DNA from 3 places in the Photorhabdus viridis genome. Region 3 is predicted to be linked to each of the others. Evidence: riboswitches for the same ligand, from Rfam matches in the RefSeq annotation. Region 3 holds a riboswitch; each other region holds the start of a gene.
The links. Region 3 has a riboswitch for thiamine pyrophosphate ahead of thiC (phosphomethylpyrimidine synthase ThiC). Riboswitches for the same ligand answer to the same signal wherever they lie in the genome.

Region 1 (4,290 bases), on a different contig from region 3:
ATTACCGCTATTAACATTCGCTCTGAGCATAGCCCTAAGCTGAATAAGAAAGATTTCCGGTTGGTCCAATGTCACCCGTATACCGCGCCACCCCAAGCAAGGGTTCTCTTCGCTGATGGGCATGTAAGGTAGTTGTTTATCCGCGCCAATATCAAGTGTACGCAATACCACAGGTTTATCGGGAAATAATTGCAGCATCTCCTGATAACGGGCTTTTTGTTCATCTTCTGAAGGGAAACCACAGTGCAGCATAAAGGGTATTTCGGTTCGATAGAGGCCAACACCATCAATGTTATTACTTATATGTAACTCATATTTCAGACTCAAACCCGCATTAAGCTGAACAAGAATACGCTCACCACTTTTGAGCCGCGCTTCCTGATCAACATCCCCTTCAGCCAGTTTGCTAAGTGCTTTTTCTTCTTCGATGATCTGTTTATATTCCTGAGAAATCAGCGGCTCAGGTTCAATAAAAACCTCTCCGCGGAAACCATCAAGAATCAGCATACGATTGTGCAGGAGTTCCGGCTGGATATCAGCCCCCATAATGGCCGGGATTCCCATCGCACGAACCAATATGGCAGAGTGTGAATGCGTCGCGCCATCACGAACAATAACCCCTGCTAATCTTTCCTGCGGCATTTCTGCCAATAGGTTAACACTCAGTTCATCAGCAACCAGAATAAACCATTCAGGACACTGATGGCTGACAGTCGGTGAATCATCCAAATGAAACAGTAATCGTTGCCCAAGCGCCCGCAGATCCGATGCCCTCTCCCGCATATAGGCGTCCTGTAAGCTGGCGAATTGCTCTGCGTATTTTTCAATAACTTGTTTAACCGCCCATTGCGCGACAAATCTCTGCTCAATACAAGAAAACAGATCTTGTTTCAGCTGAGGGTCATTCAAGAGGTAGGAATAGAGATCAAAAATCGCAGCACTTTCTTTTTGAGAGCCGGTAGTAAAACGCTTACTGAGCCGCCGGCATTCCGCCATCGTATCTTCAAGCGCCTGAATCAGACGAGAGCGTTCCGCAGCATGATCAAGGGTTGATGCTTCAAAAATTTGTTCAAGTGAAGGCTGGGAACAATCCTGCCAACCTTGGGCCATGACGATGCCGCTGGAAATTGCCAACGCTTTAATTCGGGTCTGCCGGTAGTGACCAAATAAACCCTTGGTCTGAGCCTGAGCAAGAATCACGGCCAGCTGTGTTGCAAGCGTTACCATAAAGGATTCTTCGGTCTCATTAAACAAGCGTTGTTCTTGCTGTTGAACGACCAAAACGCCTTGCAACTGACGACGATAAATAACGGGAACGCCCAAAAAAGCGCGGAAGTTATCTTCCTTAACCTGAGGCAGGTATTTGAAACTTGGATGACTGCGTACATCCGCCAAATTAATCAGTTCAGATAATTGACCAACTTGTCCAACGACTCCCTCGCCAAATGCCAGGCTGATAATTCTTCCCCGGGGTTTCCTCAATCCTCGGGTTGCCATCAGGTAATAACACTGCCGTTGATGATCAGCAAGATAGATAGAGCACACATCTGTGCTCATCGCCAGGCAAGTCTCATTCACCAATAGCTCAAGCGCTTCGGCCAGATTGGTTGCCATAGCAACTTTTTCAACAATTTCCCGTAAGCGCATAAGCATGGAGCTAACCTAACTTCTTTTGCGACGATAAGAATATGAAGAACGCGGCAACGATATGCTTTCTTGTATTGGCATTACAACCGAAGCAAATTCCTTCATCACACGCCGGTAAACATCGCGCTTAAAAGAGACAACCTGCCGGACAGGATACCAATAGCTGACCCAGCGCCAGCCATCAAACTCCGGGGTATTACTGTGCTGCACATTAATATCTTCTTCATTACAAAGCAGTTGTAATAAAAACCACCGCTGCTTTTGGCCAATACAGACAGGTCTTGTATCCCAACGCACCAAACGCTTGGGTAATTTGTAACGTAACCAATTACGGGTAGAGGCCAGAACGCGTACATCTTTCCGACCTAAACCCACTTCTTCATACAGTTCCCGGTACATAGCCTGCTCTGGTGATTCCCCCGGATTAATTCCCCCCTGAGGGAATTGCCAGGAATGTTGCCCATAACGCCTGGCCCACAAAACTTGGCCTTGTCGATTACAAATTACAATTCCTACATTCGGGCGGTAGCCATCATCATCGATCACCAGACTACCTCAATAAACTAAATTTGAAAGATGACTAATTGTTTCACACTACCCTCAAGTGGTAAACCTCTATCATTGGACTTTGCAGTCGCTAGCTAAATCTCTACAATAGCGCCATCTCAACGGGGTGCTGGCTGTTTAAAACAGTCTTGCTGAGAGTAAACCCGCCGAACCTGATCCGGCTAATACCGGCGTAGGGATTTGAGCTGCTAATTGTTTCACAGAAATTATCTTTCCATTTAGCGCGCCCTCAGATCCTTTGCCAATCCTCTTAAATTAAGGAGAGCAAAGTGTTTAAGACGTTATTTTCCAAATTAATTGTACTGACGGTACTGTCAGCCTCTGCTTTGTTATTGAGTCAAGCTGCACAGGCAACGCCGGTATTAACTGTCTACACCTATGATTCTTTTGCCACCGAATGGGGACCAGGACCTGCGATTAAAAAAGCGTTTGAAGCTGAATGTGGCTGTAAACTGAAATTTGTTGCTCTGGAAGATGGCGTGTCCCTGCTCAACCGCCTCAGAATGGAGGGAAAGCGCACGGCTGCCGATGTTATCCTTGGTCTGGATAACAACTTGATGCAAGCGGCCCAACAAACCGGTCTGTTCACTGAAAGCCAAGTGGATACCCACAAACTGAAACTGCCTGTGCCATGGAATAACAACATATTTATTCCTTATGACTATGGTTACTTTGCTTTCATTTACAACAAAAATACGTTACCAAATCCGCCAAAAAGCATGGACGAACTGATCAACAGTCACAATAACTGGAAAGTGATCTACCAAGATCCCCGTACCAGCACGCCAGGGCAAGGTTTGCTGTTGTGGATGCAGAAAATTTATGGTGATGATGCCCCACAAGCCTGGCAAAAACTGGCAAAGAAAACACTGACAGTCACCAAAGGCTGGAGTGAGGCTTATGGTCTATTCCTGAAAGGCGAAGGCGATTTGGTTCTGAGCTATACCTCTTCACCGGGCTATCACATTTTGTCTGAGAAGAAAGACTATTATGCTGCGGCAACGTTTAGTGAAGGTCATTACCTGCAAGTCGAAGTTGCCGCCCAACTAGCCTCCAGCAAGCAACCGGAACTTGCCCAGAAATTTATGCGGTTTATATTAACTCCGGCTTTCCAACAGGAAATTCCAACGACTAACTGGATGTATCCGGTTATTGATATCCAACTACCAGAAGTTTATTCACAGCTTTCAATACCAGAGAAATCATTACAGTACAGCGCGGAAGACGTCGCAACACACCGTAATCAATGGATTCGTGCATGGCAAAGCGCTGTCAGCCGCTGATAGCCGGATGGCTGTTGCCGGGGGCGATTGCCTCCGGTCTTTTGCTATTGGTCGCTTTACTGGCATTCGGTACACTTTGGTTTAACGCGCCTGAAAGCGACTGGTACTTGCTGACAGAAGATCGCTATTTGTGGCATGTGGTGCGTTTTACATTCTGGCAAGCTTTTTTATCGGCTCTGTTTTCTGTTATGCCCGCTATTTTTCTTTCCCGAGCACTCTACCGCCGTCATTTCCCAGGCCGAACCTTGTTTCTGCGCCTGTGTGCTATGACGCTGGTTTTGCCGGTACTGGTCGCTCTGTTTGGCATTCTGACTGTCTATGGCAGAGTCGGTTGGTTGGCGCAGTTCTGTGAATGGACCGGTATCACTTACCATTTTACACCTTACGGTTTACAGGGAATTTTGCTGGCGCATATCTTCTTTAATATGCCACTGGCAACACGATTATTACTGCAATCACTGGAAAACATTGCGGTGGAACAACGGCAGTTAGCCGCACAGTTAGGCATGAATGAATGGCAACATTTTCGTTTTGTTGAGTGGCCTTACCTGCGCCGCCAAATCCTGCCAACCGGCGCGCTGATTTTTATGCTCTGCTTCGCCAGTTTTGCCACAGTGCTGGCTTTAGGTGGCGGGCCTGCGGCAACGACTGTCGAGCTGGCAATCTATCAGACGTTAAGCTATGACTACGATCTCGGCCGGGCCGCGTTACTGGCTTTGATTCAGCTGGCTTGCTGTCTTGGTCTTGTTCTTCTTAGTCAGAAAATTAACAGCGCTCTGTCCATCGGCTATAG
Region 2 (4,290 bases), on a different contig from region 3:
TTTGGCGCTTACCTGTTAGTCAGTGGTAATGGCGGCCCGCAGGCCAGTATTGCTAATCTTTGGCAATATGGCGGTTTTATGCCGAATGGGTTCTCCAGCCTTATCATGGCAATGGCTGTGATTATGTTCTCTTTTGGTGGGTTGGAACTGGTTGGTATTACCGCTGCGGAAGCGGAAAATCCCCGTATCAGTATTCCCAAGGCAACCAATCAGGTGGTATACAGAATATTGATTTTCTATATTGGTTCTCTGACTGTGTTGTTATCGCTTTATCCATGGGGCAATGTTATTGAAGGTGAAAGCCCATTTGTCATGATTTTTCATAACTTGGATAGTTTCTGGGTGGCTAATGTTTTGAATGTTGTTGTTCTGACTGCCGCATTGTCCGTTTATAACAGTGGTGTCTATTGTAATAGCCGGATGCTGTACGGTTTAGCAAAGCAAGGCAATGCTCCCAGAATGCTGAAAAAAGTTAATGAGAGCGGTGTTCCTACCAAAGCAATCGTGATATCTGCATTGGCTACATCAATTGGTGTATTGATCAACTATGTCATGCCGGGTAAAGCATTTGAATTATTGATGGCGCTGGTGGTGACAACACTGGTTATTAACTGGGTCATGATCTGTATGGCGCATTTAAAATTCCGGGCAAAGAAAGTTAAAGAGGGGGTAGAACCTTCATTTAAAGCATTCTGGTACCCATTTAGTAATTATCTGTGTCTGGTTTTCCTGGTCTTTATACTGGTCATTATTTTGATGATGGACAGTATTCGTATTTCAGTCATTCTGATGCCATTTTGGATTGGTATTTTATGGCTCGGGTTTCTCATATCCCATTCCCGTAATAATAAAATGGAAACCATGAACCAAGGATGACATAGGCCTGGATTATCTCGATAAGGATGCCAGGCTGATGTCACCCACAGCCTGGTATTTTTTATCTAGTTACCATTGCCAGCGTAACCAGGCGAACAGAACGTTACCGTTATTATATGTGCCGGGAATGTATGTTCCCTGAAACGATAACCGATCATATTCTATGGAGAATAGCGGTAGTGGGAGTGGAATTGGGACATAGTAATAATCATGACGAGCTGTGACGCTTAAAGTGAAACCAATACCCATTCGGAAGCCATCTAAATCACCGGGTATCCACATTTTCTGAAACCCATAACCAATGATAGGTTCTAAACGGTTATGAGAATCCATAAAAGCCATAGCATAGAGAGAATGCCAGTCATTGTCTTCGTCGTAACGATATTTACCATAACCGAAACCCCAGGGCCGCTCATTATATTTGTCAATTTTTTCTTCATCGTAGGTAAATCTGTTATGCCAGGTAATTACCGGCAGATAAAGTTCATTGCTGGATGCATCCCAAGTGAGAGCGACATTATTGCTGAATTTTCCCCATAAACTGTCTGAACTGTTGCCATAACTGATGGGGGCATGGGATACCGTGGTTGTTAATGATTGATTGGCGGTATCTGTTGCTGTTGCAAATACTGTCCCGGATGAGACTACAAGAGTGGCTGATAGGGCGCGGGCTACGGTTAAATCAAACTTCATTATTTATTGCTCCAATTTCCCAATGACATAAATTGGGAAGCTCCTCTACATCATACAAAATATGACAAACATCTAAATTCAGGAATTCTACTCTTGCTATTTTCAATAAAACTTAAACAAAAAATTAATATTAAGATGTTATATGTATTAAATGAGTATATTTAATACCGATATTTTGGTTGACGAATATTGGAAATGTATTGACTCTTTCTTTCACTTAAAGAGTGGTGATTCGTGCCTGTAGACATACCATAGATATAAAGATTCTAATAATAAGATAGGCAAAACAAATTAAAATTACTTATATGATTTGGGGTTTTGTTGGGTGGATAAACTGTAAGCTAATTAGGATAACCTTGGATTTTCAAATTTTTGCGGTTATGTTAAACAATTATTGTTGTTAAGAATTTTAAATATGTGCGTTAGCTCCATAGCTGATAAAAAATGGCTTGCCATCATATTAAGAATATGTGATAAATCGTTCGGGTAAACGAGGTACAGTTCTGTTATACGGTTCTGTTAATAGCAGCAACTCGCTCTGGTTTTTATGTTGCGCCGAACGGCGAATTAGAATTAAGTGATCCAAAGGAAATTCTTAAAATGGCAAAAATCACTGGTACTGTAAAGTGGTTCAACGAATCTAAAGGTTTTGGTTTTATTACTCCCGCTGATGGCAGCAAAGATGTGTTTGTACATTTTAGCGCTATTCAGAGCGAAGGTTTTAAAACTTTGGCGGAAGGTCAAAAAGTTGAGTTTGAAATTCAGGACGGTCAGAAAGGTCCTTCCGCAGCAAACGTCACAGCAGCATAACTTCTTTTTGTCAAGCATTTTGAATTGACGAAGTAAATTTGTTGTCTTAATTGGTTTTTTATTGGCAACAATGACATACCGATATCACCCTGTTGGTTATCTGATAGGGTGTTTTTGTTTTGACTCGGGGCGCTCTTTACTGAGCTGAGATGAACTCGTAATACCTGATCTGGATAATGCCAGCGTAGGGAAGTCAAGGTGTCTTTTTCCTGATACCTGCTTTTCTTTTGCTGGTGGGAAGGAGTACCTATGGTAAGAATCAATTCACTGACAATTGCCGGGACTGATCCTAGCGGTGGCGCCGGTATTCAAGCTGATCTAAAAACTTTCTCTGCGCTTGGTGCTTATGGTGCAACAGTAATGACAGCTCTTGTCGCACAAAATACGCATGGCGTGCAATCCGTTTATGACATAGATCCTGCTTTCGTTGCTGCGCAGCTTGAGTCTGTGCTGTCAGATATCAGAATCGATAGCGCTAAGATAGGCATGTTATCTAATGCGGCCAATGTTGCAGTAGTTGCAGACGCAATAAGCCGTTATTCAGTACCTTATGTTGTATTGGATACGGTGATGATTGCGAAAAGCGGTGATCCGCTGCTGGTGCCGGAAGCGGTTTCTGCGGTTGTTGAACGGTTATTACCGAAGGTTTCGTTGATGACGCCGAATTTGCCGGAAGCCGCGGCTATATTGAGATGCTCCGTAGCAGAAACTGAAGCAGACATGCAAAAACAAGGGCGGGAATTATTATCACTGGGATGTGAAGCGGTTTTACTTAAAGGCGGGCATCTTACCGGCGGTGAAAGCCCTGATTGGCTATTTACGGGGAATGGAGAATGGCGTTTCACTGCTCCCAGAATCAATACCCGGCATACTCATGGGACAGGGTGTACTCTTTCCTCTGCATTAGCGGCTTTGCGTCCACGCTATCCGGATTGGCAGACAACGCTTCCTGTTGCCAAATCATACCTCCAGGCGGCATTAGAACAGGCGGATTCTCTGGACGTCGGAACCGGAATTGGGCCTGTACATCATTTTCATCAGTGGTGGTGAGGGGGGGATTCGGTGATAATGAGTCATGAAGGGTAAGGTGCCTGTGCTATGAGAGCAATATGGCTAATGTGTCATTTCTTCACGATTTTATTCATCATCACCGATGGCAAGCCTTATTAAGCTATAGTCACTTGTTGATCCAGATAAACATCTTGAACCGCGTTAATTAGTTCAACACCCTCTTTCATGGATTTTTTGAAAGCTTTACGACCGAGGATTAACCCCATACCACCTGCACGTTTATTAATGACGGCGGTACGAACTGAATCACACAAATCATTATCACCAGATGCGCCGCCTGAGTTAATCAAGCCGGCACGACCCATGTAGCAATTAGCTATCTGATAACGAACCAGATCGATTGGGTGATCGGTGGTCAAATTAGAATAAACACGTTTATCTGTATGACCAAAACCAATTGCAGTATAGCCGCCATTATTTTCAGCCATTTTCTGTTTAACGATATCGGCACCGATAGTGGCGGCTAAATGGTTAGCCTGACCGGTTAAATCTGCGCTGGCGTGATAATCCACTCCCTCTTTTTTGAAGGCGGAGTTACGCAGGTAGGCCCATAATACCGTGACCAGACCCAATTCATGCGCTCGTTCAAAAGCCGCAGAAATTTCTTCAATTTGACGACGTGATTCAGCAGAGCCAAAGTAAATCGTTGCACCAACGGCTACTGCGCCCATATAAAATGCCTGTTCAACGCTGGCATATAAAGTTTGATCATATTGGGCAGGATAACTCAATGTTTCATTGTGGTTCAGTTTAACCAGAAATGGGATCTTATGAGCATAGCGACGGGAAACCGCAGATAACACGCCATGAGTAGAGGCGACACAGTTACAACCTGCTTCA
Region 3 (4,290 bases):
TGCTTTACGAATTGTACGCACTGCATCCATCACATAACCCAGCTCCATTTCAGGATCAGGAACCGGCAGTTTTTCTACATCAGCACGATTCAAAATAGGGGATTTAAAACACGGGCCTTCTCCTGCCTCAAAATAGAGTCCCAACCCCATTGCATCAGGAATAGTGAGAATATCGGAGAAGAGAATCGCCGCATCCAATGGATAACGCCGTAAAGGCTGTAAGGTGACTTCGCAAGCAAGTTCAGTGTTCTTACACAGAGAGATAAAATCACCTGCCTCGGTACGGGTAGCCTTATATTCCGGCAAATAACGACCAGCCTGACGCATCATCCATACAGGTGTAACATCAACGGGTTGGCGTAGTAAAGCTCGCAAATAGCGGTCGTTTTTCAATTCATTCATAACAGACTCCATTTATTTATTGGCCGCAATATTATCTGGCTGCAATGATTTACTGCCATTGTAACATGACAGACAAATCTCTCCCGTTGAATCGCGCCAAACAGAACATTACGCATTTCGGCATAAAGCAACCGTGTCTTCAATCAATCGGCGGGCTATCGTATTGGCTGGCGGGATCAATGGCAGTTGATCATAGCGATACCAGTCTGCGCTAATCAGCTCTTTCGGATCATGACGGATTTCACCACTGTCATAATCAGCCAAAAATGCCATCATCAATGAATGGGGAAAAGGCCACGGCTGAGAAGCCACATAACGTAAGTTGCAGATTTTAATATTACTCTCTTCCATGACTTCACGGGAGACCGCTTCTTCAAGTGTTTCACCGACTTCAACAAATCCCGCCAGTACTGTGTATATCCCTCCACGATGCTGTTGATGCTGCGCCAGCAGAATCTGATCATTGCGACGAATACCGACAATAATGCAAGGCGCAATCTGAGGATAATAACGTTCATGACAGTGATGGCACAAACAAGCCCATTCACTGACACTATGATACATTTCACTACCGCAATAACCACAATATCGATGAGAGCGATAAAACTCCGCCAACTGCATTCCACGGCCAGCTAACTGAAACAGCCCACTATCACTTGAAATAATTTGCCGCAGCGAAACCATATCTGAAGTCATTTTCTGACAAATAAGCCAAACTTTCTCACCCTGCCATTCACCAATAGGCCACGCTATTTTTCCTTGCAATGACCATTGGACAGCAATTCCAAAAGGTAATTCCCCTTCCGGGAGCCAAATACGATTTTCATAGCTGATAATCCACCAGCCACGTTCTGTTCCTGTAATTTGTTGTTGCATCATCACTATGACATCTTAAATTATTTTAATATGTGTATAAATCATACGCTTTTTCATCAGAAAAAGAGTGTCTTATTGTTATATGTTGTATTGCCTGACCAGGCAATGGCAGGCATGATTCTCAGCTATCAATGTGCTTTGACCTGAGGAACATAACATCATGCCACAACTGCTTGCAGTGTTTGATCTGGACGACACCTTAATCTCCGGTGATTCCAGCGCTATATGGACAGAATTCTTATGGGAAAAAGGCATAATTACTGATCCCAGTTTTATCGCAGCAGACAAAAAAATGGCGGCTGATTACAGCGCAGGTATGCTGAATATGAATGACTATCTGGCATTTAGCCTGCAAACATTACATCAGGTTCCGCTAGAGCAGATTGATGTCTGGCTCACCGAATTTATTAAAGAGAAAATCAGACCACGGTTTTATCCACAAGCCAAAGCTCTGCTTGAAGAGTATCAACAGCAACAGGTTCCAGTCATGATTATCTCTGCTACCGTCTCTTTTATTGTGAAAAAGATTGCTGCCGAATTTGGTATTCACACTGCGCTGGGCATTGATATGGTAATAGAAAACGGCTGTTATACCGGCAAAATAGACGGTATTGCCACTTTTCGGGAAGGTAAAGTAAAACGAATGAAACAGTGGTTGGAGCAACAAAACAGTTATCCTGAAACTATCCGTTTTTATAGTGATTCGATTAATGATCTGCCGATGTGTCAGTTTGCCGATGAGGTGATTACCGTCAATGCCGATACCCATTTGCAAGCTCAAGCAGAACAACATAGCTGGAAACAGCTAACATGGTCATTGTAAATACTTTCATTTATCAAGGGTTGTAGTTTTCATAATCCCTTCTATACTAATGTGTACTTTCTTGTCGGAGTGCCTAGCGTAAGCTGTTTTATCGCAGCATACACAGGCTGAGACCGTTAATTCGGGATCCGCGGAACCTGATCGGGTTAAGACCCGCGAAGGGAACAAGAGTAATCAACCGCTGTCGGCTCACCAAGTTTTCTAAGAGTCCATTCAGCCATCAATTATTACTCCCTGCGAGCTCCAGACAAGCAACTTTCCCAATAACACAGTTAGGAATTTGCTATGTCTAATAATACTGTTATCCCTGCAACTGATATTTCGCCAAAACCCAGCCCGGCACGTCCACGTAAAGCTCAACGCGAGGCCGCTCAGGAGTTTATTAATTCTATTCAGGGAGTTTCATTCCCTAACTCACGACGAATTTATCTCCAAGGTTCACGTGACGATATCCAAGTCCCAATGCGGGAAATTCAGTTATCACCCACTTTGATCGGTGGAACCAAAGAAGAACCGCAATATGAGGAAAACGAAGCTATTCCTGTTTACGATACTTCCGGCGCTTATAGCGATCCTGATTCCATGCTAGATGTGCATGTTGGGTTAACTAAACTGCGCCAGCACTGGATCGATGAACGCCAAGATACTGAACCTGTTACCACCCTTAGCTCTGATTTTACTCAGCAACGTCTGGCGGATGCTGGCCTCGATCATTTACGTTTCAATAACCGCCCTCATCCATTAAAAGCCGGTAAAGGCAAGCGCGTGACTCAATTGCACTATGCCCGTAAAGGCATCATCACGCCGGAAATGGAATTTATCGCGCTGCGGGAAAATATGGGGCGCGAACGTATCTGCGGTGATGTGCTACGCCAACAACATGCCGGGCAAGGCTTCGGCGCTCAGTTGCCAGAAAATATCACACCAGAATTTGTCCGCCAGGAGATCGCTGCTGGCCGGGCGATTATTCCTGCCAATATCAATCATCCTGAATCAGAACCCATGATTATTGGTCGTAATTTTCTGGTGAAGGTTAACGCCAATATCGGTAACTCTTCAGTGACCTCTTCTATTGAAGAGGAAGTAGAAAAGCTAATCTGGTCTACCCGTTGGGGAGCAGATACAGTAATGGATCTCTCCACTGGCCGTTATATCCACGAAACCCGCGAATGGATCTTGCGTAACAGCCCGGTTCCTATCGGTACCGTCCCCATTTATCAGGCACTGGAAAAAGTCAATGGCGTAGCGGAAAACCTCACCTGGGAAATGTTCCGTGATACCTTGCTGGAACAAGCAGAGCAAGGGGTGGATTACTTCACTATTCACGCAGGCGTTCTGCTGCGCTATGTACCGATGACAGCCAAACGCCTGACCGGGATTGTCTCCCGCGGTGGCTCAATTATGGCGAAATGGTGCTTATCTCATCATCAGGAAAACTTCCTCTACCAACATTTTCGCGAGATTTGTGAAATCTGTGCCGCTTATGATGTTTCCCTGTCATTAGGGGATGGCCTGCGCCCCGGCTCTATTCAAGATGCCAATGATGAAGCCCAATTTGCAGAACTACACACATTAGGCGAATTGACCAAAATTGCCTGGGAATATGATGTTCAGGTGATGATCGAAGGCCCCGGACACGTTCCAATGCAGATGATTCGTCGCAATATGACAGAAGAATTGGAACACTGTCATGAAGCCCCTTTCTATACTCTTGGGCCACTGACGACAGATATTGCGCCAGGTTATGACCATTTCACTTCAGGCATTGGTGCAGCAATGATTGGCTGGTTTGGCTGCGCCATGCTCTGTTATGTGACGCCGAAAGAACATCTTGGTCTGCCAAACAAAGATGATGTTAAGCAAGGACTGATAACCTACAAGATTGCTGCTCATGCCGCCGATCTCGCCAAAGGTCATCCAGGCGCACAAATCCGTGATAACGCTATGTCAAAAGCAAGATTTGAATTTCGTTGGGAAGATCAATTTAATCTGGCGCTCGATCCAGAGACCGCACGAGCCTATCATGACGAAACTCTGCCACAAGCCTCCGGTAAAATTGCTCATTTCTGTTCTATGTGCGGACCTAAATTCTGCTCAATGAAGATCTCTCAGGAAGTACGCGATTATGCCGCCGGTATGGAACAGATGTCAGAAGAATTTCGCGCCCGCGGCAGCGAGCTGTATCACAG

Region 1: it holds a riboswitch for thiamine pyrophosphate, as region 3 does, so the genes downstream of both, thiB (thiamine ABC transporter substrate binding subunit) here and thiC (phosphomethylpyrimidine synthase ThiC) in region 3, are expected to answer to the same signal.
Region 2: it holds a riboswitch for thiamine pyrophosphate, as region 3 does, so the genes downstream of both, thiD (bifunctional hydroxymethylpyrimidine kinase/phosphomethylpyrimidine kinase) here and thiC (phosphomethylpyrimidine synthase ThiC) in region 3, are expected to answer to the same signal.

What each region holds. Positions count from the first base shown of each region.
Region 1 is NZ_JBEJZY010000073.1:4,084-8,373, reverse strand. Features, by position in the region: gene ptsP (phosphoenolpyruvate--protein phosphotransferase) at 1-1,653, opposite strand, end outside; gene rppH (RNA pyrophosphohydrolase) at 1,663-2,193, opposite strand; TPP riboswitch at 2,307-2,411, shown strand; gene thiB (thiamine ABC transporter substrate binding subunit) at 2,484-3,497, shown strand; gene thiP (thiamine/thiamine pyrophosphate ABC transporter permease ThiP) at 3,473-4,290, shown strand, end outside.
Region 2 is NZ_JBEJZY010000009.1:89,726-94,015, forward strand. Features, by position in the region: gene ABR397_RS05470 (amino acid permease) at 1-876, shown strand, start outside; gene pagP (lipid IV(A) palmitoyltransferase PagP) at 946-1,569, opposite strand; gene cspE (transcription antiterminator/RNA stability regulator CspE) at 2,170-2,379, shown strand; TPP riboswitch at 2,495-2,587, shown strand; gene thiD (bifunctional hydroxymethylpyrimidine kinase/phosphomethylpyrimidine kinase) at 2,629-3,429, shown strand; gene fbaB (class I fructose-bisphosphate aldolase) at 3,546-4,290, opposite strand, start outside.
Region 3 is NZ_JBEJZY010000052.1:6,463-10,752, forward strand. Features, by position in the region: gene hemE (uroporphyrinogen decarboxylase) at 1-402, opposite strand, end outside; gene nudC (NAD(+) diphosphatase) at 511-1,278, opposite strand; gene ABR397_RS18900 (HAD family hydrolase) at 1,439-2,101, shown strand; TPP riboswitch at 2,157-2,282, shown strand; gene thiC (phosphomethylpyrimidine synthase ThiC) at 2,387-4,290, shown strand, end outside.